DNA from 2 places in the Delftia sp. Cs1-4 genome. Region 1 is predicted to be linked to the other one. Evidence: riboswitches for the same ligand, from Rfam matches in the RefSeq annotation. Region 1 holds a riboswitch; the other holds the start of a gene.

Evidence for each region. A riboswitch is a leader RNA that binds a small molecule or an ion and turns the genes downstream of it on or off. The one in region 1 is predicted to bind thiamine pyrophosphate.
Region 2: it holds a riboswitch for thiamine pyrophosphate, as region 1 does, so the genes downstream of both, thiC (phosphomethylpyrimidine synthase ThiC) here and DELCS14_RS11530 (long-chain-fatty-acid--CoA ligase) in region 1, are expected to answer to the same signal.

The regions. Positions count from the first base shown of each region.
Region 1 covers NC_015563.1:2,607,334-2,622,096, forward strand. Annotated here, with positions in the region: gene DELCS14_RS11475 (NAD(P)/FAD-dependent oxidoreductase) at 1-518, opposite strand, end outside; gene DELCS14_RS11480 (Rrf2 family transcriptional regulator) at 505-990, opposite strand; gene DELCS14_RS11485 (tripartite tricarboxylate transporter substrate-binding protein) at 1,057-2,049, opposite strand; gene DELCS14_RS11490 (porin) at 2,099-3,247, opposite strand; gene DELCS14_RS11495 (tannase/feruloyl esterase family alpha/beta hydrolase) at 3,431-5,140, opposite strand; gene DELCS14_RS11500 (4-hydroxyphenyl-beta-ketoacyl-CoA hydrolase) at 5,336-6,223, shown strand; gene DELCS14_RS11505 (MarR family transcriptional regulator) at 6,230-6,730, opposite strand; gene DELCS14_RS11510 (zf-TFIIB domain-containing protein) at 6,812-7,099, opposite strand; gene DELCS14_RS11515 (CocE/NonD family hydrolase) at 7,454-9,283, shown strand; gene DELCS14_RS11520 (TetR/AcrR family transcriptional regulator) at 9,335-9,961, shown strand; gene DELCS14_RS11525 (DUF418 domain-containing protein) at 9,958-11,007, shown strand; TPP riboswitch at 11,067-11,158, shown strand; gene DELCS14_RS11530 (long-chain-fatty-acid--CoA ligase) at 11,226-12,344, shown strand; gene DELCS14_RS11535 (acyl-CoA reductase) at 12,341-13,828, shown strand; gene DELCS14_RS11540 (ABC transporter ATP-binding protein) at 13,855-14,631, shown strand; gene DELCS14_RS11545 (ABC transporter permease) at 14,628-14,763, shown strand, end outside.
Region 2 covers NC_015563.1:4,907,953-4,922,715, forward strand. Annotated here, with positions in the region: gene thiC (phosphomethylpyrimidine synthase ThiC) at 113-2,056, opposite strand; TPP riboswitch at 2,322-2,447, opposite strand; gene DELCS14_RS21475 (nitroreductase) at 2,511-3,173, opposite strand; gene cysE (serine O-acetyltransferase) at 3,236-4,060, opposite strand; gene DELCS14_RS21485 (RNA methyltransferase) at 4,096-4,905, opposite strand; gene DELCS14_RS21490 (inositol monophosphatase family protein) at 5,122-6,036, shown strand; gene fusA (elongation factor G) at 6,477-8,579, opposite strand; gene DELCS14_RS21500 (helix-turn-helix domain-containing protein) at 8,851-9,201, shown strand; gene DELCS14_RS21505 (hypothetical protein) at 9,239-9,649, opposite strand; gene DELCS14_RS31095 (hypothetical protein) at 9,809-10,201, shown strand; gene DELCS14_RS21510 (DEAD/DEAH box helicase family protein) at 10,372-13,656, opposite strand; gene DELCS14_RS30180 (restriction endonuclease subunit S) at 13,692-14,763, opposite strand, start outside.

The sequences.
Region 1 (14,763 bases):
AGCGTGGTCTGGCCCCAGTCGGGCAGCATGACGGCGTGATGGTGGGCCAGGGCCGAGCTGGCGATGATGCCGATGCGCCCCGCATTCATCTCGTAGCCGTGGCAGTACGGGCAGTGAAAGACGCTGCGGCCCCAGCGCTCGGCCAGTCCCGGCACGGGCGGCAGGCTGTCATGCACGCCCGGCGCCAGGACGATGCGGGCGGCGCTGATGGCCGTGCCCGCTGCACGGAACTCCAGCCGGCCATCGGTCGCCACGCGGGCGTCTTCGGCCGTGCCGTCCAGCCACTGCACGGTGGGATAGGCCATCAGCTGCTGCCGGGCCTGGGCGGCGATCTGGGCGGGGGCCACGCCATCCTGGGTGAGAAAGCCGTGCGATGTCTCGCCGGCCTGGTCCACGAAGCGGTTGCGCCGCAGCCCGGCATCGACCACCAGCACCTGGCGGCGCGCACGCGCCAGTTGCAGCGCGGCGGACAGGCCGGCATAGCTGCCGCCGATGACGGCGAAATCAACGTGTTTCATGGGAGTGCTCCTGCAGTTGGTGCCAACCCTGGCCGCCTGCTGCGCGATGGCGGGCCAGGCGGGCGTGGAAGTCTTGGGACAGGGCAGCCAGCGTCACCGTGCCCAGGCGTGCAAGCAGGGCGGCCTCGGCCTGCTGCACCGCGTTGCTCAGGGCTTCGTTCACGGCCTGGGCGACCAGGCATTCGGGCCGGTCTTCCCTGAAGCCCAGCGCCACCAGGCCGGGCGCGCCCAGGGCCTCATGCACGTCGCGCAGCGTGGTGCGGTCCAGTTCGCAAGAAAGCACCCAGCCCCCGCCATGGCCCTTGGCGGAGGTGACAAGGCCTGCATCGCGCAGGCCCGACATCAACCGGCGCAGCACGACCGGGTTGGTCTGCAGCGCGGCGGCGAGCATGTCGGAGGTGGCAGGTCCATCGCCCTCGGCCATGTGCAGCAGCACATGGAGGACGTCCGAGAATTGGCTGTTCTGTTTCATGCAACATTATTTGTTGCATGATTGTGGCCTTGTCCCGTGAAGGGGAATGGGCCCGCCGCCGACTGATCAGGACTCGCCCGTGAACCCGATCTGCTTGACCAGCGAACTCCAGCGCTCGAACTCGGCCTGCTGGTCGGCCGCCATTTCCTGCTGTGTGCTGCCGCGCGCCAGCAAGCCCAGGGCGGCCAGCCCGTCGATCACGGCCTTGTCCTTGAGCGCGGCCGTGATGGCCGCGTTGGCGTTGGCAATGGTGGTGGCCGGGGTCTTGGCGGGAGCGTAGAAGCCGAACCATTCCTCCACCGTGACATCGGGAAAGCCCAGTTCGGTGAAGGTGGGCACGTCGGGCAGGAAGGGCGAGCGCTGCTTGCCCGAAGTGGCCAGCACGCGCAGGCGGCCCGCCTTCAGGTACTGCAGGTAGTCGCCGCTGGGGTTCATGGTGGCCGCGACCTGCCCGCCCACCAGGTCGGTGATGCTGGGCACGGTGCCGCGATAGGGCGCGTGCTTGAGTTCCACCCCCGAGCGCAGGCTCAGCAGCGCGCCCAGCAGGTGCGGCATGGAGCCCGCGCCCGGCGAGCCGAAGTTGGCCCGGTCGGGGTGGGCCTTGGCCCAGGCCAGGAAGTCCTTGAGGGTCTTGACCTCGGCCGGCACGGCAGGCCCCACGGCCAGGCCGTGGTAGATGACGGCGCCGATGGAGACGGGGATCGCATCCTCGGGCTTGTAGGTCAGCTTGGGGTAGATGTGCGGGTAGACCGAGAAGGCCGACACGGGCGCCAGCGCCAGCACCGAGCCGTTGGGCGGGGCGTTCTTCAGGGCCTCCACCGCGATGCGGCCACCGGCGCCGGGCTTGTTTTCCACAAAGCCCGGCCCTTTGCTGTAGGGCGTGCCACCCAGCCGCTCGGCCACGCGGCGGGCCACGCTGTCGCCCGAGCTGCCTGCCGGAAAGCCGTACATGATCTTGACTTGGTCCAGCGCCTGGGCCAGGGCCTGCAGTGGCGACAGCGACCCCAGGGCGGCGGCGCTGCCCAGGGCCTGGACGAAATGACGGCGATGTATCTGCATGGATGTCTCCTGGTGAAATCGAAAAAAGGAAAAGCTGGAAAGAACAGGCTCAGAACATGTGGCGGATGCCGACGTTGATGCCGGTCTGCGAGCGGCCCGGCGCGGTGTTGCTGCCCGGGGCGCCGCCGCTGACCGAGACGGTGGCCAGGCGGTCGTTGCGGATGTGGCCGAGCTGGGTGTAGACCGCCGTGCGCTTGGACAGGTTGTAGATGGCGCGTGCCACCAGCAGGTCGGAGTCGTAGCCCGACACGCCGCGGTAGCGCAGCGTCAGCCATTGGGTTTCGAGCACCAGCGCCTCGGTGACCGGGTACGAGGCGCCCACATACCAGAGGTTGCTGCGCGGCTTGACGGCGTCGCCATCGTTGTCGCGGCGCAGCAGGCCGCCGCCGACCTTCACGCCGGCCAGCTTGAAGTAGCCGCCCAGGTGCAGGCGCTCGTCATGCTTGGCGCTGGAGGTCATGCCGCCGAACACCGGGTCGGTGGACGAGGCCGGCGTGCGGCCGTTTTGCTGTTCGTAGCCCAGCGCCAGGCCCCAGACGGGCGTGTCGTACTTGGCATACAGCGACCACTGGCGGCAGGCCTGCGTGTCCGATCCGCTCTCGCCCGGGCAGTTGGTGCCCGCGGGGCTGGGGCCTGCGTTGACGGCATCGCGCCCGAAGCTGTAGCCCGCGCCCAGTGCCAGGCCGCCGAAGTTGCCGCGCCAGGCCAGCATGTTGTCGGCGCGCGAGTTGGGAATGTAGGCGTCCAGCGAGCCCATGGCGAAGACGGCCGGGCCGATGATGTCCGAATCGAGCAGCGACCAGAACAGCATGGAGTTCTGGCGGCCCATGGTCAGGCTGCCCCAGTTGCCGCCCAGTCCCACCCAGCTTTGGCGCCCAAAGCCGCGCCCGCCCTGGTTGAAGGTGCCCTGGTCGGGCGCAAAGCCCGACTCCAGCGTGTAGATGGCCTTGAGGCCGCCGCCCAGGTCCTCGCTGCCGCGCAGGCCCCAGCGCGAGGGCACCAGGCTGGTGGTCGATGGCATGCGGCTGAGACCGCCGCCCGCCGCCACGTTGTTCAGGTGCTCCACGCCCACATCGACGATGCCGTAGAGCGTGACGCTGGAGGTGCCTTGCGCGAAGGCGCCGAAGCTGGTGCTGGAGCCGGCCAGGGCCAGCACGGCGGCGGCCGCCAGGGTCAGCGGGGAAGGGGTTTTTTGCATGGTGATGTCTCCTCTGGTTTGAAAAATCGTTGCCGTCTTGGCGTGGGTGTCCGTGCGCCTTTTTTTCAGGCGCAGCGGGGCCCGGCCCCGCCGGGGGCGGGACTGCGGACAAGGGGTGGATGAGGGCGGAGGGGGCGGGCCGTTCAGGAGACCGTTCAGGCGCCGCCCGCCTTCAGTGCACGGTCAGCGGCAGCTGAAGCTGGCAGCGCTTTCCATGTCGCCGCTGCCGTTGTAGTGGGCGGCCAGCGGATGGGGGCACAGCGGCCGGGTGCGCGTGGGCGACCAGGTGGCGGGCAGGTCGGCGTTGACGCCGCCCGCATTGCCTGCGCCGCGCGCACTGGCGATCACGCGGTCTGGCGCCTGGCCTTTCTCCACCCAGGCCACGAGGGACCTGAGCATGTCGAACTGCTCGGTGGCCGGGCCGCCGCTGCAGTGGTTCATGCCGGGCACCAGGTACAGGCGGGCGAAGTCGGCGGCGTCGCCATGGTTGCGGCGCAGCGTGTCGTACCACTGCACGGTGTCGTCGCTGGAGAAGATGGGATCGGCCGTGCCGTGGTAGACCATGAGCTTGGCGCCCCGGTTGCGCAGCACGGGCAGCTTGCCGTAGTCGGGCGGGAGCATGAAGGACAGCGCGCTTTCGGTGTACAGCGCCGTAGTGGCCTGGACCTTGGCCAGCATGCTGTCCACGCTGCCTGTCAGCGCGAACTGCGGGCCGTTGAAGCTGGCCGGGTTCTCGGGTGGCGCCTGCCAGACCAGGCCCACGGCGCCGGTGTCCAGGTTCAGCGAGTTGGAGAATTTCCAGCCGGCCCAGCCGGCCGTATCCAGCCCTGCGTCATACGGGAAGCTGCTGTAGATGCGGCTGCCGCCGCTGGTGGTGGCGCCCTTGAACAGGCCGGCAATGGTGCTCTTTTGCTCGGCGCTGAGGCAGCTGCCGTCGCGCGCGCCGCCGCAGGTGGGCACGTCGCGCGCCAGGTCGAAGCTCGCCTGGCAGGCTGCGCCGGCCTGCACCATGCCGTCGGTGGCGCCGTCCAGCGCATCGCACCGGGCCAGCACGGCCTGGCTGACCAGGCGGCGCTCGGCCTGGGTGAAGCCCGTGCCCAGGTCGGCGGGCGTGGTGGCCAGCTTCGCATAGCCCTGGGCGCCGGCAATGTTGGCAATGGCCGCCAGCGGCAGGCGCGTGCCGGGGTTGCCGGCAATGATGCCGTCGTACTGGTCGGCATAGCGCGAGGCCGCCACCATGGCGTGGCGCCCGCCGTTGGAGCAGCCGCCCAGGTAGGAGCGGTCCGGGCCCTTGCCATAGGCCGTCTGCAGCGCGCTGCGCGCCATGGGCGTGAGCTTGCCCACGGCCTGGTAGCCGTAGTCCAGCCGCGCCTGCGGGTCCAGGCCGAAGAAGGGGCCCAGGCTGCCTGCATGCCCCGCATCGGAGCTGAGCACGGCAAAGCCCATCTGCAGCGCATTGCCCAGCGGCCCGCCGCCCAGTGCGCCCACGGCCGTGCTCACGCTGCCGTCCAGGCCGCCGTTGGCCTGGTAGAAAAAGCGCCCGTTCCAGTCGCGCGGCAGGCGCATCTCGAATCCCACGGCGTAGTTCTGACCATCGACGGTGCTGACGCGCTCGTGCATGCGGCCGGTCACGCGGCAGTGCTCGGCAATGGGCTTGCCTGCCACCGTCAGCGTGCCGGCGGCCACGGTCTCGGCGGCGGTGATGCGGGTGTTGGGGAAGGATATTTTCGCGGCCAGGTCCGTGCACGACAGCAGCGTGGCGGGGCGGGCCTCGGCCAGCTGCGCGATGCCGTCGCTCGAGCCGCCGCAGGCCGACAGCAGCAGGGCGGGAAGGGCGGCGGCCAGCGTGGCCGGCAAGGCGCGGGAACGGGTCTTGTGGATCTTTCTGTCCATGTCTGTCTCCTCGGAAGGTGGTGTGAAGCCTCAGCGCGAAACCGTTGCGTGGCAGCCGTTGCCCGCATCCGCATCGCTTTCTGATGGCCGCGATTTTGGTTATATTTAATAACCAATTCAAGCGGCCTTTGCGAATTTCTTATTGGGACTTCCCCTTGATGCCGGGGCAGGCAGCAGGCCGCACAGGAGACAGACATGGACCACGAAAAACTGATTGCCATCGACATCCACACGCATGCCGAGGTGAGCTGCTGGAACCCGTTCGACAACTACGGCGAGGAGTACGACCGCGCCGCCGACAAGTACTTCGGCAACGGCCGGCGCCCGACCATTGCCGAGACCGTGGCCTATTACCGTGAGCGCAACCTGGGCCTGGTGATGTTCACGGTGGACAGCGAATCGCAGCTGGGCCGGCGCCGTATTCCCAACGAGGAGATCGCCGAGGCTGCGCGGGCCAACAGCGACATGATGGTGGCCTTCGCCAGCATCGATCCGCACAAGGGCCGCATGGGCGCGCGCGAGGCGCGGCGGCTGATCGAGGAAGAGGGCGTCAGGGGCTTCAAGTTCCACCCCACGGTGCAGGGCTTCCATCCCTACGACCGCATGGCCTGGCCGATCTACGAGGTGGTGGCCGAGTACCAACTGCCGGCCATCTTCCACACGGGCCACAGCGGCATTGGCAGCGGCATGCGCTGCGGCGGCGGCCTGCGCCTGGCCTACAGCAATCCCATGCACCTGGACGACGTGGCCATCGACTTCCCCGACATGCAGATCGTGATGGCCCACCCCAGCTTTCCCTGGCAGGACGAGGCCCTGTCCGTGGCCCTGCACAAGCCCAATGTCTGGATCGATCTGTCGGGCTGGAGCCCCAAGTACTTTCCCCGGCAGCTGGTGCAGTACGCCAACACCCTGCTCAAGGACCGCGTGCTCTTCGGCAGCGACTATCCGCTGATCACGCCCGAGCGCTGGATGAAGGATTTCCAGGAAGCCGGCTTCAAACCCGAGGTGATGCCCGGCATCCTCAAGGGCAACGCGGTGCGGCTGCTGGGGCTGGAGCAGCCGGCAGCGGAGAAGGCGGACTGAGCGCGCTCAGTTGTAGATCTTCTGCAGCAGCTGGATCAGCGTCCTGCGCTCGGCGTCGGTCAGGCGGTAGGTGGCATCCATTTCCAATTCCGCCGCCGTTCTTTCCGCCCGGGCCGTGAGCTCGGCGCCAGCCGGCGTCAGGTGCACGCCCACGGCGCGGCGGTCGGTGGGGTGGGTGCGCCGCTCGATCAGCTTGCGGCGCTCCAGCGCTGCGATCAGGCCCACCAGGTTGGGCGGCATCACATCCAGCGCCGCGCACAGCTGGCGCGACGTGATGCCGGGGTTGTGGGACACCAGGGAGAGCACGGAGAACTCCACCATCTTGAGATCGTGGGTGGCCATGCGCTCCACGAACACTTCGATGATGGACAGCGAGGCACGCCGGGCGTTGTAGCCCACGAGGGTGTGCAGGAAGGAGGCGTCGATGGACGGCCCCGGCGCTGCAGTGCTGGACGGGGCCGTGTTCTCTGCGGCAGGAGCGGGCTTGGGTGTGCGGGCGCGGGGCATGGGGACAAGGAACTGAAAGCCGAATCATAGTGGGGCGCGGCTACCATGTCCCGATGCCGGCGCAGCGGACTTGCCCTGGTGCTAGAAGTCGAAAAGATCGGAGAGAAAGCCCTCGCGCTTCTTGCGGCGGTAACCATCGTGGCTGGAGTGCTCGCGCCGGTCATGGGATCCGTCAGGGCCCGCGCGCCGTTCCTGCGGGCGTTCATAGGCTGTTGGCGCTGCGGGTGCCTGGGCGGCGGAGCGCTCGATGAGCTTGTCCAGTTCTCCGCGGTCCAGCCAGACTCCGCGGCACTGAGGGCAGTAATCGATCTCTATGTTCTGGCGCTCGGAGATGATGAGCGTGGCATCTCGGCAGGCGGGACATTGCATGACAGTTTCACCTTTGCCTGTTCAGGCAGTGGCTCCATCGGCAACGATGGAGTGTGGGCCGGGCTGTTATGCGTTGAGGTCTCCAGCGAAGGCCGTTCGACTGCGGGGGCGATGGATAGTTCCGTCGCTCCAAGCGCCATCACCATGTCGTGCCAGTTCATGCCGCCCCCGGGGCCGAGGGCCGTGGCGACTGGCCGCGTTCGCCTTCAGCCTGTCTTCAGGCGCGCTTCAGCGCCACTTCAGCGCCCCTTCAGCCCCCCTTCAGCCTGTGCGTGCGCCATGTGCCCGGACGGTCCTACATTGCGGCCTGCCCCCTTGCGGGCATGACTGCATCAGCAACCAGGAGGACCATCCATGATGACTTTTCGCCATTCCCGCGCGTGGCTCGGCGCGGCCGGCATCGCCACCCTTGCCCTGGGCCTTGCGGCCTGCGGCGGGGGCTCTTCGGGCAGCACCAATCCCGGGCCGCGCATCTGGGGCTACATCCAGCTGCCTGACGGCAACAAGATGCGCTATTCGGTGGTCTTTCCCAAGGGGCCGGGGCCGTTTCCCGTGCTGATGGAGTACGACGGCTACGGATCGGGCTCGGTCACGGAACAGACCACCCAGGAGTGGACCAAGGAAGGCTATGCCGTGATGGGCCTGAACGTGCCCGGCACGGGCTGCTCCACCGGCGAGAACCAGTGGGCCGACGCCTCCGTGGGCGCGGCCGGGGCGCATGCGGTGGAGTGGGCGGCACGCCAGGCGTGGTCCACGGGCAAGGTGGGCATGGTGGGCTATTCGTATTCGGGCTACGACCAGCTGTGGGTGGCGGCACAGCGTCCGCCCAGCCTCAAGGCGATCGCGCCGGGCAAGAACGTGGCCGATCCCTACCGCGACGTGGCCTATCCGGGCGGCATCCAGAACATCGGCTTTCCCGCCAACTGGTGGCGGCAGTTCCCCGCGATATGGCGCCAGGCCGCCGACGATGCCAGGGCGCTGGATGGCGATACCGGATGCGCCCAGGTCGTGGAGGACAACATCCGCAAGATCCAGCGCCCCGACCTGGACATGGCGCGCTGGCTGGACGAGGACCGCTTCTTCGGCGCCCGCTACGCGCTCAAGAGCGCCATGAACTCCACGCACCGCATCGATATCCCCACGCTGGGCACCCAGTCCTGGCAGGACGAGCAGGTGGGCACCCGCATGGGCTACTACGAGGACAGCATCGCCCCGGACAAGATGTGGCTGATCAGCTCCAACGGCGACCACCACACCGACAACGCCCCCTTTCTGCGCGAGACCATGAAGCGCTTTTACGCGCGCTTTCTCAAGGGCGAGAGCAATGGCTTCGAGCACACGCCCCGCGTGCTGCTGGCGCAGGAAATGCAGTGGATGAACGGTGGGGGCGACTATGGGCAGCTGCGCCCCTCGGCCGTGGCCAGCTTTGACCGGCTGCCCGTGCGCGTCACGCCCATGACGCTGTGGCTGCAGCCTGGCGGCGGGCTGGGCGATGCGCCCCCGCAGGCCGAGCGCCAGTCGGCCAGCTACCGCTACCCGCTGCCGGGCGCCGAGGCCAACCATCCCGACGCGGACACCGAGTCCGGCGCGGGCCAATGGACGGCCAGCCCCGCCGGGCAGGGCCTGCTGCGTTTCACCACGGCCCCGCTGCCGCGCGCGCTGAGCTTTTATGGCGAGGCTTCGCTGGACCTGTGGCTCAGCGCCACGGCCGGCGATACCGATGTGCAGGTCACCGTCTCGGAAGTGCGTCCCGACGGCCTGGAGATGTTCGTGCAGCGTGGCTGGCTGCGTGCCTCCATGCGCGCGCTGGACGGCCAGCGCTCCACCGCCTTGCGGCCCTGGGGCGATTTCACCGAGGCCGCCGTGCGCCCGCTGCGCCCCGGCGAGCCCACGCCGATGCGCGTGGAAATCCAGAAATTCGCCCATGTGTTCCGCGCGGGCTCCAGCCTGCGCGTGACCCTGGACACGCCTTCGCAGACCGGGTACTGGGCCTTCGACCATCTGTCCACGCCTTCGACCAACACCGTCTGGCTGGACCGCAGCCGGCCGTCGAAGATCGTGCTGGGCCACATCGCCTATGCCCATGAGCGGCAGCTGCCGGACTGCCGGCGCATGCTGCGCCAGCCCTGCAGGCCCAACGAGGAGGCCGTTCCTTCCGGCGTGGGCCCCCAGCCGCCGCTGTGATTCCATGCCCCGGTGTTGACTATGAATGAACGTTCGTTCATTATTCGGGGCATGAAAAAGAAAGAAGACATCAGCGAGCGCCGGGCTGTCATCGTGGAGGCCGCCCTGCAGTGCTTCGTGGAGCGCGGCTTTCACTGCACCAGCATGCGCGACATTGCGCAGGCTGCCTCGGTGAGCCTGGGCAACCTGTATAACCACTTCGACAGCAAGCAGGCCTTGATTGCCGAGGTCGCCACGCAGGAGCAGACCGAGCTGCTGCCCTTGCTGCAGGCGCTGGAGCGGGCCGCAGCCCCTTCGCTGCCTGTGGTGGCGCAATTCCTGGCCGCCTACCAGGCGCTGTGCCGCCAGCGGGAATGGGCCGTGCTCAGCGCCGAATGCCTGTCCGAGATCGCGCGTTCGCCCGGGCTGGCGCCGGCCTTCGAGGCCAACCGCAGGCGCATGCTCGACGGCCTGGCAGGCTTCATGGAGCGCGGGGCGCAGCAGGGCCTCTTGCGGCCCGCCGTGCCCGTGCGCCTGGCTGCGCAACTGCTGCTGGATGCCGTGGAAAGCGATGCGCTGCGCTTTGCGCTGGCGGTGACGCCGCAAGAAGACGCGGGGGCGGATGAAGGGGTCGATGTGCTGCATCCCGCCTTGCTGGCCTGCCTTCTTGGAGGCGAGGCACGGGGGGGCGCGACATGAGGCACGCCACCGGCAGGGGCGCTCGCCTGGCGGGGCTGGACCTGGCGCGCTACCTGGCGCTGGCAGGCATGGTGTTCGTCAACTTCAAGCAGGCCATGCATCCCGCGCTGCAGGAGCCTGGCTGGCTGCTGTCGTTCTTCCATTTTCTGGAGGGCAAGGCCTCGGCCACATTCGTGGTGCTGGCAGGCTTGGGCCTGGTGCTGGCCACGCGCTCGCTGGAGCCGGCCACGGCGCGCCTCTGGACACTGCGCCGCGCGCTGTTCCTGCTGGTGGCCGGTGGCATGAACCTGCTGATCTTTCCGGCCGACATCATTCACTACTACGCGGTCTACTTCGTGCTGGCCATCGCCTGGCTGCAGGCCGGCGCCGCTGCACTGCTGGCCGGCATGGCGGCCGTGGCCGTGCTGTCCGCCTGGGCCTTGCTGCAGCTGGACTACAGCCAGGGCTGGGACTGGGCCAACCTCTCCTATCAGGGCCTGTGGGAGCCTGCCGGCTTTGCGCGCAACCTGCTGTTCAACGGCTTCCATCCGGTGCTGCCCTGGTTTGCGTTCTTCCTCTGCGGCATGCTGCTGGCGCGCCTGCCGCTGGCCGAGCCGCGCGTGCAATGGGGCCTGGTAGCTTGCGGTGTTGCGATGGTGGGCTTGGCCTGCGCCGTCTCGGCACTTGCGGCACAGAGTGAATGGGCTGCCTGGCTGGCCACCGGCCCCATGCCGCCCGGCCCAGCCTACCTGCTGATGGGCCTGGGCTGCGCCAGCATTGCCATCGGCGCCTGCCTGCGGCTGGCCGACCGCTGGCCCGCTGGACCGTGGCGCGGCCTGCTGCCGGCCGGGCGCATGACGCTGACCCTGTACCTGGCACACATCCTCATCGGCATGGGCCTGCTGGAAGCCATGGGCGCGCTGGACGGTTCACGCAGCCTGCGCGAAGTGGCCGTGGCCGCCGCGCTGTACGTGATCATCGCCAGCCTGGCCGCCTGGGCCTGGAGCAAGAAGGTGGCGCAGGGGCCCGTGGAGTGGGTGATGCGGCGGCTGACGGCCGTGGGCTGATACGGCCCGCAGCAGGATTGTCCCGGTCCTGCACCCTTGGCGACCCTGCTGTAAGATAGCCCTCCGCTCCGGGGTGCACGCCAGTGCTGAGATCCACACCCGAGAACTTGAACCGGGTCATTCCGGCGGAAGAAGAGCTTGCACCCCTGCGTGGCCGCCCATGCGCCACGGGCGGGGGAGCCTTCGGAGCATCACGTCCCAGCTCTCGAAGGAATTCCATGGACAAGGCCCGGCCCCAGGCGGCTTCTCTGGTCGCAGACCTGCTTGCATTCATCGCCATGGACGGCTGCACCGACGAGCAGTTCGACGCACTGGCCCTGCGGCTGTTCGCCTACCAATACGAATCGAATGCGCCGTTTCGCAGCTTCTGCCAGCGGCGCGGCGCCACGCTGCGCAATGTGAAGACCTGGAGCGACATTCCCGCCGTGCCGATTGACGCGTTCAAGGCCATGGAGCTGCGCAGCGAGCCGGCCTCGCCCACGGAGCGCGTGTTCATGACCAGCGGCACCACGGGCCAGGCCAAGGGGCTGTCTTCGCGCGGGCGCCACTTCCATCCCGCGCTCGATGTCTACGATGCGTCGATGACGCGCAACTTCGCGCAGCGCTTCATGGCCGGGCACGAGCGCCTGCCCATGGGCATCCTCTTTCCCGACGAGCAGGCCATGCCCAACTCTTCGCTGGCCCACTACCTGGCGCTGGCCAAGACGGAATTCGGCACTCCTGACAGCCGCTACTTCCTCACCCCCGAAGGACTGGACATGCCCGGCCTGTGCGCCGTGCTGGAGGAGTCCGAGCGCAGCGGCCGCCCCTATGCGCTGCTGGGCGCCAGCTTCAGCCTGGTGCATGTGATGGACGCACTGCGCGAGCAGGGCCGCAGCTTCCGTCTGCCGCCGGGCAGCCGCATTCTGGACACGGGCGGCTACAAGGGCCAGTCGCGCGAGCTGCCGCTGGAGGATTTCTACGCCGACCTGTCCCGGTTGCTGGGCGTGCCGCGCAGCCACTGCATCAACATGTACGGCATGACCGAGTTGAGCACGCAGTTCTACGACGACGGCAATGCCACGCTGCCCTCGGTCAAGTCGGGGCCGCACTGGATGCGCTCGCGCCTGGTCGAGCCCGTCACCGGCCGCAGCGTGGCGCCCGGCGAGCGCGGCATTCTCGTGCACTGCGACCTGGCCAACTACAACGCGGTCACCACCATCCTCACCGAGGATGTGGGCCTGTGGGCCGGCCATGGCGAGAACAGCGGTTTCCTGTTGCTGGGGCGTGCCGAGGGCGCAGCGGCCAAGGGCTGCTCGCTGGCGGTCGATGAATTCGTGAAGGCCGCTGCTGCATGAACATCGAGCGGATCACGGCCGGCTACCTGCCCGAACTGCCTGGTTTGCGCGAGGACGAGGTGCAGTGGCATGTGCTGCCCTTCGAACGCGGCGGCGTGCGGCTGGAAGTCTCCGTGCCCCTGCTGACCGGCCCGCAGATGCATGCGCTGGCAGCCCATGTGCGCCGAGCCGCCGACCGCCACCTCAGGGCCATGCCCGTGGCCGAGATCATCGATGCCATCGACCGCGCCATCGCCCGCCTGCTGGACCGCAGCGATCCCTATCGGCGCCAGGCCGAGACCTGGCTGCCCGTGGTCAGCGGCTATGACGCCGACATGGTACGCATGGGGCTGACGGGCTTCTTCAAGACCTTTCGCGCCGCGCAGCTGCGGCGCTTCGTGGCCGAGGACTTTGCCAACCCGGCCGTGCTCGACGGCTTCCAGCCCGCGCCCAAGGGCGGCGCGGTGCGTGCCTTCGGGCCTGACCTGCTGATGCACAGCTGGGCCGGCAATGTGCCTGCGCTGTCCCTGTGGAGCCTGGTCTGCGGCCTGCTGGTCAAGGCGCCCGCCATTGGCAAGCTGGCCAGCGCCGAGCCGCTGTTCGCGGGCTGGTTCGCACGGCTGCTGGCCGAGGTGCACCCGCCGCTGGCCGATTGCCTGGCCGTGGTGTGGTGGAGCGGTGCGGGGGGTGTGGATGGGGCGGATGGCGCGAATGGAGATGCCGCCGCCGCGCTCCACGCCGAGGCCGACACCGTGCTCGCCTACGGCGGCAACCAGACGCTGCAGGCACTGCGCCAGCGCCTGCCCGTGACCACGCGCTTTCTGCCGCACGGCCACAAGCTGGGCTTTGGCATGGTGGGCGCTGCCGCGCTGGACACGCTCAAGGCGCCCGCCGTGGCGCGGCTGGCGGCCTGGGACGTGATGCGCTACGACCAGCAGGGCTGCTACTCGCCCCATGTCTTCTACGTGGAGCGCGGCGCCCCCGTCTCTGCGCGTGCTTTTGCCGACTATCTGGCGGCCGAGCTGGCCAACCTGCAGCGTCGCTTTGCGCGCCGGCCGTTGGAGCTGGAGGAGGGCGCCGCCGTGGCCCGCTGGCAGCAGTCCGTGGAATGGTCGGGCGACGCGCAGCAACTGCTGGGACCCGTTGACGCACCCTGGAGCGTGGCTTACAGCGACAGCCTGCAGCCGCTGGCGCCCACGGCCCTGTACCGCACGATTGCCGTGGTGGGCGTGGACCGCCTGGATGACGCCGTGCCCGTGGTGGCCGCGCAGCGTGACTACCTGCAGACGGCCGGCATTGCCGCCTCGCCCGAGCAGCTGTACCGGCTGGCGGGCCTGCTGGGCGCGGCCGGCGTCACACGCATCAGCGCCATCGGCTCCATGAGCATGCCCGAGGCCGGCTGGCACCATGACGGCCGCTTCAACCTGCTGGACCTGGTGCGCATGACCGAGATCGAGCAATCTGCCGAGGCGGCGGCGCAGCCGTTCGCCCCGTATGCGGATTGACATCCATGCACACCGGCACGACGGGCATGACGGGCATCACAGACGGGGCTGACGGCATGGCGTTTCTAGATATCGAACAGGTGGTGTTCACCTACCCGGGCCGCCCGCCGGTGGTGGACGGCGTGGACTGGCGCGTGCAGGCCGGTGAGGTCCACTGCCTGCTGGGCCGCAGCGGCTGCGGCAAGACCACCTTGCTCAAGCTGGCGGCGGGGCTGCTCAGGCCGCAGTCGGGCCGCATTCTGCTGCGTGGCGCCGAGCTGGCCGAGCCCGGCCCGCAACTGGGCTTCATGTTCCAGGCGCCCACGCTGCTGGAGTGGCATACGGCGCTGGGCAATGTGCTGCTGCCCGTGTCGCTGCAAAGGCGCCCCGCGCCGCAGGACGAGCAACGCGCCCTGGCGCTGCTGGAGCAGCTGGGCCTGGCCAGCCACGCGCAGCGCCATCCGCGCCATCTCTCGGGCGGGCAGCAAAGCCGCGTGGCGCTGGCACGGGCGCTGGTGCTGGACCCGCCCCTGCTGCTGCTGGACGAGCCCTTTGCCGCGCTGGACGCCATCACGCGCGCCGAGCTGCAGGACGACCTGCTGCGCACCTGCCGCGAGCGCGGCACCACGGTGCTCTTCGTCACCCACGACATCAACGAGGCCGTCTACCTGGGCGACCGCATCGCCCTCATGCACGGCGGGCGCATCGTGGCCGATATGGCGGTCGATCTTCCCGCGCCGCGCACCCAGGCCATGCGCCACGGGCCGGCGTTCAACGAGCACTGCGCCCGCGTGCGCGCAGCCATGGACAGGACGGCGGCATGACGGTGTCCTTGTTCCATGCCCGCCTGCTGGCCGCCGCGCTGGCGCTGGTCCTGCTGGGCCTGTGGGAGCTGCTGGTGCGGCAATGGGGCCTGTCCGCCCTGGTGCTGCCGGCGCCCTCGGCCATTGCGGCAT
Region 2 (14,763 bases), 2.3 Mb from region 1:
CTCAGCCATCACGGACCGCTAGGTGTTTTCCCAAGGAAAGGCCGCCGCGCCATCCACGGCGGCCACCGGGCCGCGCATTGCACGCAGCCCGGATCGGCTCAATGCCGCGCGATCAACGCGCCGTCGTATCGCTGCTGGCCGCCACGATGGGGATATAGAACTCGCCGCCGGCGCGGTTGAATTCCTCGGCCTTGGCCTGCATTCCGGCGGCAATGCCTTCCTGCTCGGCCACGCCCTTGGCAGCGGCGAATTCGCGCACTTCCTGGGTGATCTTCATGGAGCAGAACTTGGGGCCGCACATGGAGCAGAAGTGCGCCACCTTGGCGCTGTCCTTGGGCAGGGTTTCGTCGTGGTAGGCCTGGGCGGTGTCGGGGTCCAGGCCCAGGTTGAACTGGTCCTGCCAGCGGAAGTCGAAGCGCGCCTGGCTCAGCGCGTCGTCGCGGGCGCGGGCGCCGGGGTGGCCCTTGGCGACGTCGGCGGCGTGGGCGGCGATCTTGTACGCGATGATGCCCTGCTTGACGTCGTCGCGGTCGGGCAGGCCCAGGTGTTCCTTGGGCGTGACGTAGCACAGCATGGCAGTGCCGAACCAGCCGATCATGGCCGCGCCGATGGCGCTGGCGATGTGGTCGTAGCCGGGGGCGATGTCGATGGTCAGCGGGCCCAGGGTGTAGAACGGCGCCTCGTGGCAGTGCTTGAGCTGCTCGGTCATGTTGGCCTGGATCATGTGCATGGGCACGTGGCCGGGGCCTTCGATCATGGTCTGCACGTCGTGCTTCCAGGCCAGCTGGGTCAGCTCGCCCAGGGTCTTGAGTTCGGCGAACTGGGCTTCGTCATTGGCGTCCGAGGCGCTGCCGGGGCGCAGGCCGTCGCCCAGCGAGAAGCTGACGTCGTACTGCTTCATGATGTCGCAGATGTCCTCGAAGTGCTCGTACAGGAAGCTCTCGCGGTGGTGGGCCATGCACCACTTGGCCATGATGGAGCCGCCGCGCGAGACGATGCCCGTGCGGCGCTGGGCTGTGAGGTGGATGTAGGCCAGGCGCACGCCGGCGTGGATGGTGAAGTAGTCCACGCCCTGCTCGGCCTGCTCGATCAGGGTGTCGCGGAAGATGGGCCAGGTCAGGTCCTCGGCGATGCCGCCCACTTTTTCCAGCGCCTGGTAGATGGGCACGGTGCCGATGGGCACGGGCGAGTTGCGGATGATCCAGTCGCGCGTGGTGTGGATGTTCTTGCCGGTGGACAGGTCCATCACGTTGTCCGCGCCCCAGCGGATGGCCCAGACCAGCTTCTCGACCTCTTCCTCGATGCTGGAGGTGACGGCCGAGTTGCCGATGTTGGCGTTGATCTTGACCTTGAAGTTGCGCCCGATGGCCATGGGCTCGATCTCGGGGTGGTTGATGTTGGCCGGGATGATGGCGCGGCCGCGCGCCACTTCGTCGCGCACGAACTCGGGCGTGATGATCTTGGGGATGGCGGCGCCCAGGCCGTTGCCGGCCAGGCGGGCCTCGCGCGCGGCGTCCTGCTGGTACTCGGCCATCCATTCGCGGCGGCCGTTCTCGCGCAGGGCCACGTATTCCATCTCGGGCGTGATGATGCCCTTGCGCGCGTAGTGCATCTGGGTGACGTTGCCGCCGCTTTTCGCGCGGCGCGGTTGGCGCTGCAGCGATGCGGCCTCGGCCCGCAGGCGGGCCACGCGCTCGTCTTCCTCGCCGCGCTTGCCGCCGTCGTCCAGGGCCTGGCGCAGGCGGCCGGCGTAGTACTCGCTGTCGCCGCGCGACTCGATCCAGGCATTGCGCACGCCGGGCAGGCCGCTGCGCACGTCGATGGCCACGGCCGGATCGGTGTAGGGGCCCGAGGTGTCATAGACGCTGACCTGCTCGCCATTGGTCAGCTGGATATCGCGCACGGGCACGTTGAGGCCGCTGTGCAGGCTGCCTTGCAGATAGCTCTTGGTGGAGGCCGGGAACGGCTTGCGCGACTGCGCCAGCAGGTCGGAAAAACGCTGTGCGTCTGGAGCTTCGCCGGCTGCGGGGGTGAAGATGGAATCGGGAGCGTTCATGTCGGGTTCCTTGCGTTCAAAGCGTCGATCAACAACGCTCCGGGAACCGGACACTCCTTGGGCTGTGCCAAAGGCCGCGCACCGGACTATGCCAGTGTGGGCCTGCCAGGGCCGTATGGCCTTGGCCCCTGGTTGCCACGCACGCCAAGGCGCACGAGCAGCCTTGGTTGGCAAGGGCCGATGTGCGTTGGATGGTGGCCTGCCTGGCCGTTGCGGCCCTGCGTGTATCCGCCGTGGCGGACTTCCATCCTCTGACTTCGGCCCCGCTTCAGGGTCCCGCTCTTCTTCCGCCGGTATCAACCGGATCAAGTTCGTCGGGTTCGCCGCCTGGTCCATGCAGCGCATGGACCGGTTGGCATCTCAGTGCATCAGCACACCCCGGAGCAGAGCGCAGTATAGGGGATGGCAAGGCGCCATTGCCCTGCGGGTTTGCCCAGGGGCCTGAAAGCCCTGCTCAGTCGAAGCCGCGCATCTGTGCCCATTCGGCCACCGGAGCGCGCGTGGCGCGCCAGCCGTTGATGGGGGCTTCCTTGTCCTCGTAGCCCAGCGCAATGCCAAAGGCCACGTGGTAGCCCTCGGGCAGCGCCAGCGCCTGGGTCACGGCGTCGTTGTAGCGGCGCCAGAAGCCCTGGGCGCAGGTGGCCAGGCCATTGGCGCAGGCCAGCAGCATGAAGGACTGCAGGTAGATGCCCAGGTCCACCCATTGCGGCAGGCCCATGCGCTCGTCCACCGCCACGATCAGGCCCACGGGCGCGCCGAAGAACTGGCCGTTGCGCGCCAGCTGCTCCAGCCGCGCGGGCTTGTCGTCGCGCGGAATGCCCAGCGACTGGTACAGCTCTTCGCCATTGGCAAAGCGCCGGCTGCGGTAGGGCTCCCAGAGATTGGGCGGGTAGGACAGGCCGGGCTGGGCGTCCTGGGGCTCGGCTTCGGCAACGGCGGTGAGCAGCTGCTGCAGCGGCTCACCCGTCAGCGCCAGCACGCGCCAGGGCTGCAGGTTGCCGCCCGAAGCCGCTTGTGCCGACTGTTCCATCAGGGAGCGCACCAGGGCCGCATCGGGCGACTGGGGCAGGAAGGCGCGCACGGAGCGGCGCGCATGCAAGGCCTGTTCAACGTTCATGCTGGTCGGAGTCTCCGGTCTTCTTGGGGGATCTTGGGGATCTTTGGTGATCTTGTGCAGGCCTACTTGCCCATGATCTGGTCGATCTTGTCCTTCTGGAAGGCCTGCGGGCGCTCGGACTCGCAGGGCACGCAGTCGCCCACCTTGCTGCCGGCCGAGAGCTTGGCAATGGCCTCCCACAGCAGCGCGATCTGCTGCTCGTGCGCGGCCGCGCCATCGCTCAGGCCGCGCATGGCCTGGGCCACGGGGTCCATTTCCTGGGTGATGCCGTAGGCCGTGAACGGCTGGGGCGCGGCAGAGGCCGGGACCTTGATGGACTCGGCCTTGGCAGATGCCAGGTCGTGCTCGGTCACGTCGGCGCTGTGGCCGTTCTTGCTGGCGATGATGCGCGCCGGAATGCCCACGGCCGTGGCGCCTGCGGGCACGGGCTTGATGACCACGGCATTGCTGCCGATCTTGGCACCGTCGCCCACCTCGAAGCCGCCCAGCACCTTGGCGCCTGCGCTGACTACCACATCGCGGCCCAGCGTGGGATGGCGCTTGGCGCCCTTGTACAGCGAGGTGCCGCCCAGGGTCACGCCGTGGTAGATGGTGCAGCCGTCGCCGACCACGGCCGTCTCGCCGATGACGACGCCCATGCCGTGGTCTATGAAGACGCGCTCGCCGATGACGGCGCCGGGGTGGATCTCGATGCCCGTGAGCCAGCGGCCGATGTGCGAGATGAAGCGCCCCAGCCACTTGAGGCCATGGTTCCAGCACCAGTGCGCCGGGCGCTGCAGCCAGATCGCATGCAGACCCGGATAACAGGTGATGACCTCCCAGGTGCTGCGTGCCGCAGGGTCGCGGTCGAGGATGCACTGGATATCGGAGCGCAGGCGGTCAAGCATCTAGGGGCTGGTTATTGTTGACAAGACCGCTCAGTCTAGCGTTTCGGTGGGGCGCTCTGCAGCATGGCCTTCGCAACACCGCGCAGGATGTGGATTTCCTCGGCGGTCAGTTGCGAGCGGTTGAAAAGCTGGTTGAGGCGCGGCATGAGCTTCTTGGGCGCGGCCGGATCCAGAAAGCCGATATGGGCCAGCGCCTGCTCCCAATGGCCCAGCATGCCGGCCACCTGGGCCGCGTCGGCACGCTGCGGCGCGGGCGTGTGCTCCACCACGGGAAAGCCGCCCAGCGCCTGGCGCCATTCGTAGGCCACCACCTGGATGGCCGCCCCCAGGTTCAGCGAACCGAACTGCGGATTGGACGGAATCGACAGCGCCACATCGCTGCGGTAGACATCGTCGTTGCTCATGCCGAAGCGCTCGCAGCCGAACAGGAAGGCCACGCCCGACTGGTTGCAGCGCGGCGCGGGAGCCGGTGCGGACACGGAGGCATCGGCGGGCGGCGCGGCCTCATCGGGCGCCGCCAGCACATCCAGCGCCCCGCTGAGCAGCAGCTCGAAATGCTGGCGCGGCGTGCGCGTGGGCGGGCCGAAGTCGCGCGGCGTCATGGCCGTGGCGCACAGGTGGCTGATGCCGTCCAGCGCCTCCTCCAGCGTCTCGACCACGCGCGCATTGCCCAGCACGTCCAGCGCGCCGCTGGCCCGCTGGATGGTCTCTTCCTTGCGCAGCACGTTGGGCCAGCGCGGGCGCACCAGCACCAGGTCGTCAAAGCCCATGGTCTTCAGGGCGCGGGCGGCGGCGCCCACATTGCCGGCGTGGCTGGTTTCTATCAGTACGAATCGGGTTTTCATGGCGTCGCTGGCCTGCCGGCGCCGGCAGAGCCCCCAAGACGGGACAGGTTGCGCAGCACAAAACGGACAAGGCGGGTAAAATTGCGCGCTATTGTCGCCGCCCCGCATCGCCGGACGCGGCTTTTTCCGTTCTTACCCGCGTCAAACAGCCTGCTTTTGCCAGAGAGGACCGTCCTCTCCTTGCACAGCCGCTGCTCCGCCAACGCCTCACAATCTATGTCGACCAACCTGCATCCCATGCTCAACGTGGCCATCAAGGCCGCACGCGCCGCCGGCGCCATCATCAACCGCGCGGCTCTTGACGTGGAATCCGTGCGTGTCGCACAAAAGCAGGTCAACGACTTTGTGACCGAGGTGGACAAGGCGGCCGAGCAGGCCATCATCGAAACCTTGCTGGGCGCCTACCCGGGCCACGGCATCCTGGCCGAGGAATCGGGCAACGAGTTCGGCGCCAAGAACTCCGACTACGTCTGGATCATCGATCCGCTGGACGGCACCACCAACTTCATCCACGGCTTCCCCGTGTACTGCGTGAGCATTGCCCTGTCCTTCAAGGGCAAGGTCGAGCACGCCGTGGTGTACGACCCCTCGCGCAACGACCTGTTCACCGCCACGCGCGGCCGCGGCGCCTACCTGAATGACCGTCGCATCCGCGTGTCCAAGCGCATCCAGCTCAAGGACAGCCTGATCTCCACCGGCTTCCCCTTCCGCCGTGGCGACAACTTCAAGCAGTACATGAACATGCTGGGCGACGTGATGCAGGAAACCGCAGGCGTGCGCCGCCCCGGCGCCGCCGCGCTGGACCTGGCCTACGTGGCAGCCGGCTTTGCCGACGGTTTCTTCGAAAGCGGCCTGCAGATCTGGGACGTGGCCGCCGGCAGCCTGCTGGTGACCGAGGCCGGTGGCCTGGTCGGCAACTTCACGGGCGAGGCGGATTTCCTGGAGCAGAAGGAATGCCTGGCGGGCAATCCGCGCATCTATGGTGCGCTGGTCGGCATCGTTGGCAAATACAGCAAGTTTGCTTCGGCTGGTGAGAAGGCGGGTGTGCGGCAGGCTTTGGCGGATTCGGGTGAGGCGGCTCCGGCTGCTGATGTGGAAGCTACTGAATCTGAGCAGCAGCCTGAGGCCTGATTTCGGCTTCTCCTGTCTCTCTTTAAAACAGCTCCTTCAAGGGGCTGTTTTTCATTGGGCCTTTGGATTTGGGACGGGGCGCTTGTTTTTGTCCCTGCCGGGGGGGTGTTTTTCGAGGCCGGGTCTCGGCCCGGCGGCCGACTGCCCTTTCTTGATTCGCCAAGAAAGGTCAGATCAAAGAAAGCGACCCGAATGTCCACGTCCCTTCGCTTCGCTGCGGGCAACCTGCGCCGGGCCGCCTGCGGGGTTCGCCGTGAAACTCACTTCGCGCTGCGCGCTACGTTCAGACAATCATGGCGAGTCAGATCACGAGGCAGTCCTGTCCTGCGGCAGGACTGCAACCCCGCAGGCGGCCCGACGCAGGCGTGGGCATACGGGAGGGGTGAGAGCGGGCCACGGTCAGGGGCAGCATGCTGCCCACTGCACGTTTACCGCCTCTTTTACCTCGCGCGTGCGTTGATCACGGCCTCGGCCACGTTGCGCGGTGCTTCGGCGTAGTGCTTGAACTCCATGGAGTAGGTGGCACGGCCTTGCGTTTGCGAGCGCAGGGAGGTGGCGTAGCCGAACATTTCGGACAGCGGCACTTCGGCCTTGATGGACTTGCCGCCGCCGGCCATGTCGTCCATGCCCTGCACCATGCCGCGCCGCGAGGACAGGTCGCCCATGACGGTGCCGGCGTAGTCTTCGGGCGTCTCGACTTCCACGGCCATCATGGGCTCCAGGATGACGGGGCTGGCCTTTCTCGCCGCTTCCTTGAAGCCGAAGATGGCCGCCATCTTGAACGCCATTTCGTTGGAGTCCACGTCGTGGTACGAGCCGAAGGTCAGCGTGACCTTGACGTCCACCACGGGGTAGCCGGCCAGCACGCCGCTGGTCAATGCCTCTACCACGCCCTTTTCCACCGCAGGGATGTACTCGCGCGGCACCACGCCGCCCTTGATGGCGTCGACAAACTCGAAGCCCTTGCCGGGTTCCTGCGGCTCGACCGTGAAGACCACGTGGCCATACTGGCCCTTGCCGCCTGACTGGCGCACGAACTTGCCGTCCACATCGGTGACTTTCTTGCGGATGGTCTCGCGGTAGGCCACCTGGGGCTTGCCCACGTTGGCTTCCACGTTGAACTCGCGCTTCATGCGGTCCACGATGATTTCCAGGTGCAGCTCGCCCATGCCGGCGATGATGGTCTGGCCCGATTCCTCATCGGTGCGCACGCGGAACGACGGGTCTTCGGCCGCCAGGCGCGACAGGGCAATGCCCATCTTTTCTTGGTCGGCCTTGGACTTGGGCTCCACGGCCTGTGCGATGACGGGCTCGGGGAAGACCATCTTCTCCAGCACGATGGGCGCGGACGGGTCGCACAGGGTCTCGCCCGTGGTCACGTCCTTCAGGCCCACGCAGGCGGCAATGTCGCCGGCATGGATTTCATCGACCTCCAGGCGTTCATTGGCATGCATCTGCACGATGCGGCCGATGCGCTCCTTCTTGTCCTTGACGGAGTTGAGCACGCTGTCGCCCTTGTTGAGCACGCCCGAGTAGACGCGCACAAAGGTGAGCTGGCCCACGAAGGGGTCGGTCATCAGCTTGAAGGCCAGGGCAGAGAACTTCTCGCTGTCATCAGCATGGCGCACGATGATGGAGCCATCTTCCGCATGGCCTTCCACGGGTGGCACCTCCAGCGGCGAAGGCATGAGCTCGACCACGGCATCCAGCAGGCGCTGCACCCCCTTGTTCTTGAAGGCCGAGCCGCACAGCATGGGCTGGATCTCGCCCGCAATGGTGCGCAGGCGCAGGCCGCGCAGGATGTCGGCCTCGGGCAGGTCGCCCTCTTCCAGGTAGCGGTTCATCAGGTCTTCGCTGGCCTCGGCAGCCGCCTCCACCATGGACTCGCGCCACTTCTTCGCGTCTGCCACCATGGCTGCGGGAATCTCCTGGTACTCGAACTTCATGCCCTGCGTGGCCTCGTCCCAGATGATGGCCTTCATCTTGAGCAGGTCCACCACGCCGGTGAACTGCTGCTCTGCGCCAATGGGCAGCACGATGGGCACGGGGTTGGCCTTGAGGCGGTCGATCATCATCTGCCGCACGCGCAGAAAATCCGCGCCCGTGCGGTCCATCTTGTTGACGAAGGCCAGGCGCGGCACCTTGTACTTGTTGGCCTGGCGCCAGACCGTCTCGGACTGCGGCTGCACGCCACCCACGGCGTCATAGACCATCACGGCGCCGTCGAGCACGCGCATGGAGCGCTCCACTTCAATCGTGAAGTCCACGTGGCCCGGGGTGTCGATGATGTTGATGCGGTGCTGGTCAAAGCGGCCGTCCATGCCCTTCCAGAAGCAGGTAGTCGCCGCCGAGGTGATGGTGATGCCGCGCTCCTGCTCCTGCTCCATCCAGTCCATGATGGCGGCGCCCTCGTGCACCTCGCCCAGCTTGTGGCTCACCCCGGTGTAGAACAGGATGCGCTCGGTCGTGGTGGTCTTGCCGGCATCGATGTGCGCGGAGATACCAATGTTGCGATAGCGTTCTATGGGGGTATGGCGGGCCATGAAAGGACTCCTGGGTGCTGATAAGCGTTGATGCGTGGATCTGCCGTGGGCTGGGATTCTCGCGGGGGTTGAATGAGGGTTGATGACAATTTGAATGTACGAAGACAATCGTACTATCTTCCGCAACTTCCTGCAGAACGATTCATGTTTTCACCACGCAAGGGGCGTGTCTGCCAGATAACTGCCCGCCCCACACCCGCGCCGCACACCACAGCAGCGCCCTGCGGCACTGCTTCCATGGCACAGTGGCGCCCCATTGACTGGACGATTCATGCTTGCCAACCACCCCGACCGCGAACAGATACGCCTGGAAAACCTGCTCAACGCCCTGGGCAACCCCCTGCGCCTGGCCGTGGTGCGCGCGCTGGCCGCAGGCCATGAGCGCGCCTGCGGCTCGCTCTTGCAGGGCCAGTCCAAATCCACCATGACCCACCACTGGCGCGTGCTGCGCGACAGCGGCGTGATCTGGCAGCGCCCCGATGGCCGCGAAAACCTGCTCTCCCTGCGCCGCGAAGACCTGGACGCACGCTTTCCCGGCCTGCTGGACGCGCTGCTGCAGGCACTGGCTGAAGACCCGCTCACCGAACAGGCCACGGCCGCGCACCTCAAACCCTGCCCTTGAGGCCCCGCCCCTGCAACGCAGGCGGCAGGCCTGCGCCCTACCCCTTCACGGCAAGCCCCGCAGCAACGCCCTCATCCGCAAACCGCTTGGCCGCCTTGAGCAGATAGCTCACGGCATAGAGGATGGGGTCATCGGCCTCGTCGCCATTCAGATGGTCCACCACCTCGACGGCATAGCCCAGGTCCACCGCCGTGTCGTGCAGCAGGCCCAGCAGCTCCTTGTCCTGCGGCTCCAGCGACTGCGCCTGATCTGCCTTGGCGTAATAGATGCGCAGCAGGTCGCGGCACACGCAGTTGATGGCGGTGATGTTGTGGCGGGCGTGCAGGTCCAGGACGTCCAGGGCGGCGCCCAGGTGCAGGACGGCGTCGATGGCTAGGTCTTCGAGGTTGGGTTGGGGAGTGGTTGCGAAGGTTGCTTGTTCCACCGAACCTGGTTGAGCGTGAGTCATGGCTCACAATTCTTGATTCGCGGGGAGGACGGGGCCACGTTTTCTTTAACTCATGGCTGCGACTCAATCGACCAGCGCAAGCTTCAGGAGCTAGGCACCGCTGGCTAACCTTGCCGATATCGAGCGTTCGCACATGGGCAAGATGGAGCGGGGTAGCACATGCCGACCATCAGACCTTCAACCCAGCTTCCAACTTGTATGAAATCTGTGCTTTCCGTAAATGCCGTGCTTGATCAACTGGAAAACTTGGTCGGCAAAGACATCTGCTTGGTGGGCATCCTGCGATTCGAGTTCGAGGGGACGGCTCTGGACCACTTCCCACTGTCGGAACGCCGCGTAGCGAAAGATGGTGGCCCACGCGAACCGTCAAGTGTGTGGCTGAGCGCCGGTCCAGGCGACCTTCAGTTCAACGATGTGCAGCTTCAGCGATGGCACGGAAAGCGAGTCACGGTACTTGGCACTTTGCTTGGTCCTGATGAAAAGCTCGGAGGATGTGGGCATTTCTCTGCGTTTCCAGCCGAGGTGGTGGCTCGATCTATTGAGCGGCTCTAGGCGGCCACCCGCTTGGCGCTACTGCAACGTATGGCTGATGGCAGCGTGACGAATGTCGTTGCTATGCAGCGGGCGTGCTAGATCAATGTGAAAACACATCACGACCGCCCCCACATAACCTTGGGCGGCACTACCCAAAATCAGCGATTGGACCTGCACGCGTAACCGCTCTACTTCTCGTAACGGTGGAAATTGGGGGGATTACCCTGCACCAGCAGATCAAACACAACCCGCGCAAAGTTGGCCGCTTTGCCTGGGTCAGCCAGCAACTGCATCATCTGGTTCTGATGGGCTTCACTGCTGTCCATGATGGCATCGTCTATCGCCTTGGAGAAGTCGCCTAGCATGGCCTGTTCGGGCGAGTTGTTCTCGATCTGCTTCATCACCTTGGCGTTCTCGCCCACCTTGTCGCGGATGGTGTAGGCGTAGTTCACCATGTCCTTGTCGGTGAGTTGGTCGGTCACAAACACCTCGTTCAGGCGGTCGATGATCTGCGACAGGAACTCTTCCTTCTTGTCCTGCGGCTTAGCCGTGCCCAGGCCTTCGCCGGGCACCAGCTTGTAGTCCGCGCTGTTTTCTTTCAGCACCAAATCCTGCTCGCGTATCTTAGCCACCCGGTAGTGGCTCAGCACCACGTTGCCCAAGTCAATGTCGTCTTCGTCCAGCAAGGTTTCGCGCAGCATGGGCCGCAGGCTGCGCGCGTACAGACTCAGCTTTTCCAAGTCGGTATCGTCGTAATCCACGATCTGCGACATGAACTCGTAAAACCGCACAAAGGTGCCCAGGTCTTTCTTGAAGATTTCGAGCGCGTCCTTTTCCTTCTGGCATTCCTTCAGGCTTTTCTCGGCGTTCGCAATCAGTACGGCATCGCCCGTCTTCTGGGTGCGTTCAAACATGTCCTTGGCGATCTTGAACGCCTCCACCGCTGATTTGTAGCGCAGCTGCCAGCGTTGCACCGCCGGCTTGCAAATGTTGGCAATGGCCGCGTTGCTCTTGTTCTTCACATAAAACGCCGCGCAGAACTGCTCCACTTCCTGCCAAGTAAAAATGCCCCCTGCCCGCAGCTTGTCCTGCAGCGCAAAGATCAGGTTCGGGTCCGACACATCCAGCAGCTCCGCCGTCTGGTAGTACGGCTGAAACGCCTCCAGAATCTCATCCGACTCATTGAAGAAGTCCAACACATAGGTGCCCGTCTCGGCCTTGTTGGGGTAGGTGCGGTTCAGGCGCGACAGCGTCTGCACGCACTCCACCCCGACCAGCTTCTTGTCCACATACATGGCGCACAGCTTGGGCTGGTCAAACCCGGTCTGGAACTTGTTGGCGACGATCATCACCTGGTAGTCGTCCGAATCGAAAGCCTTGCGCATGTCGCGGCCCTTGAGGTTCGGGTTCATATTCGTCTCGGTGAACTTCTCGCCGATCTGGCCCGCCGCAGCCGGGTCTTTGTCGGTGAACTCCACCTCACCCGAAAACGCCACCATGGCGTGAATCTTCTGGTAGCCCTTCTCCGTTATGTACTTATCGAAACACTGCTTGTAGCGCACCGCCTCCTTGCGCGAGCTGGTCACCACCATGGCCTTGGCCTGCCCGCCCAGCAAGCCCATCACGTTGTCTTTGAAGTGCTCCACGATCACCATCACCTTCTGGGCAATGTTGTGGTCATGCAGGCGCACCCATTGGTTCAGCTTCACCTTGGCGCGCTTGCTTTCCACCTCTGCATCGGCGTCCTGCACCTTCAGGGCCAGCTTGTAAGCCACCTTGTAGTTGGTGTAGTTCTTCAGCACGTCGAGGATGAAGCCCTCCTCAATCGCTTGGCGCATGCTGTACACGTGGAACGCCGCTGGCTTGTTGGTGGCGGAAGGCACCTCGTCCGGGCGCGGCACGCGGCCAAACAGCTCCAGCGTCTTGGCCTTGGGCGTGGCGGTAAAAGCAAAGTAGCTCAGGTTGCCCGATGCGCGGCGCGACGCCACCGTGGCGGCAATGATGTCGTCGCTATCCAGTTCGGCAGCCTCATCTCCCGCTTCACCGGCTTCCTTCATCAGCACCTCTTTGAGCTGCCGCGCCGTTGAGCCGCTTTGCGACGAATGCGCCTCGTCCGCAATGATGGCGTAGCAGCGCTCCTTCAGGCTCACGCTGTTTTCAATCGCCTTCAATACAAACGGAAAGGTCTGGATGGTGACGATGATGATGGGCTGGGCAGACTCCAGGGCTGCGGCCAGCTTTTCAGACTTGGAACCATCGCCCTCTTTGTTGTTGATGCGCCCCACCACGCCATCGGTGTGCTCAAACTGGTAGATCGTGTCTTGCAACTGCGCGTCAAGCACGGTGCGGTCGGTCACCACAATCACCGAGTCAAACTGCTTTTTGCCGTCATGCTTGTACAGCGACGAGAGCTGGTGCGCCACCCAGGCAATAGAGTTGGACTTGCCCGAGCCCGCGCTGTGCTGAATCAGGTATTTCTGCCCCGGCCCCTCGCTGTGCGCTGCCGCCAGCAGCTTGCCAACCACGTCCCACTGGTGGTAGCGGGGGAAGATCAGGCTTTCCTTCTTGTACTTGCGGCCTTCCCAGTCTTCCTTGTCCTCAATTTGCAAGTGCACAAAGCGGGCCAGGATGTTGAGCAGGTTGTCCGGCAGCAGCACCTCGTTCCACAGGTAATCGGTGGCATAACGGTGGATGTCGTCTGGCACATCGTTGCCCGCGCCGCCGTCTGCCGTGCCTTTGTTAAAGGGCAAAAAGTACGTTTCCTCGCCCTCCAACCGCGTGGCCATGTGCACCTCGTACTGGCTCACCGCAAAGTGCACCAGCGCACCGCGCTTAAATGTCAGCAGCGGCTCCGGCTTCTTGGCCACCGGGTCCACCGGCAGGCGTGTGGTTTTGTACTGCCGCACAGCGCGGTCCACCGCCTGCTTGAACTCGCTCTTTAGCTCCAGCGTGGCCACCGGCACGCCATTCACAAACAACACCAAGTCAATGCGCCACGCCTTGGCCTTGGTACCGGCCTCCGTGAAACAGGCATCGGTACACCACGGGCTGTACACCAGCTCCGGCACCACGCGCAGGCGGTTTTTGGCGTAGCGGGCCAGCGTGTCCGGGTTCAGGCCGTGCTCGGGCTTGAACTGGCACAGCGACAGGCGCGCATTGCGGTCGCGCAGCTCGTGGCGCAGCACCCCCAGCGTGCCAAAAGTGCGGCTGTCTTTGTGTGTGGCGTTGGGGTCGGCCTTGCCCAGTTGCGCGGCGATCAGTTGCAAGAACTTCTGCTCCGCATCCTTAGGGTGGTTGGCGCAAAACCTTTGCCACTGCGCGTCTTGCGTCTCTTGCACAAAGCCCAGCGCATCCTCGGGGTACAAGGCCAGTTCGCGGTTGTACTTTTCCGGCGAGCCTAGCAACCAGCCATTTGCCAGCAACTGGCGAATGATGTCGTCTTGAAAGATGCGTTCAGTGGCTTGGTCGCTCATAGTCAAGGAAGGTTTGGCTTTGGGGGTGAAGGCAGTCAGGCAGCGGCTTGCCAATCGCGCACGTCGATCTTGCCGGTGACGGCGGCCGAGATTAGGGCGGTGCGGCGTTCTTGCATTAGCAAGATAGCTTCTTCAGCTTTTTTCGTTAATTCTGAAAAGCAAGACTTAAGCTCTGCGAGGACGGCATGAATTTGCTTAGCCTCATGGGCAGGAGGCACTACTACAGGAATGTTTTCAACTTGCTCAACCCTCAAATGCGACACAGTGCTGCCGTGAGAGACACTCTCAATATATTTATCTAAACAATCAGAAATCAGGAAGTCAAACAGAAATTCCGTGTACTCAGAGTCATGACAGATAAAGTTCATCATTCGTTGCCCAAGACAAAACTTGACGTTTTCAGGCACAAGACAAACCTCACCAGCGGGAGCTTCGCGAGTAAAAAGGATAGACCCGACCGGTGGAACACCTCGTTGCGTCCATATCTTGAAGTTTCTTTCGTCTGTGAATAATGCGTCTGCCATCGTCAAGACCTGATTCTTTACATTTGTTGTTCTGACAACAAAGTACTCACCGTCTTCAAAATATTCAGGTGTTTTGTTTCGACAGTCAATGATTTGTGAAGTGTTCTTAAGCCTTTTAACTTCCCAATGCGCAGGTACTTCGCCTAGCCACTCCACGCCGGAGTCTTTCATCGGGGCGTTGGGATTGAGACCTTTGGTGACGGCGTGGCTGATGACGGCTTGGCGCTTTTCCTTGAGCAACTCAATCAGCCGCTGCTGCTTCTCGATCAAGGCATCAATCTTCGCCGTTTCGTGGTCGAGGAATGCGGCGATGGACAACTGTTCTTCTACACTTGGAATCGGACAACCTATATCGCCCAATAACTCTAAATTTAGGCCATCTCGAAGGTCGCCTCCGGCCATGTTTCTGATGTTCTGGTAGTTTGAGTGCAACCACCAGAATAAATAACGTGAACTCTGTAAATCTTGAGGAACGATGGCAGCCATAGACTGATTGCATGTAGCATCTATTGCAAGCTGCGCAATCATTCCTTTCGTTTTTCCCTGCCCCGCAAGCGCCATCACCAGTGCATTTTTAGGAATC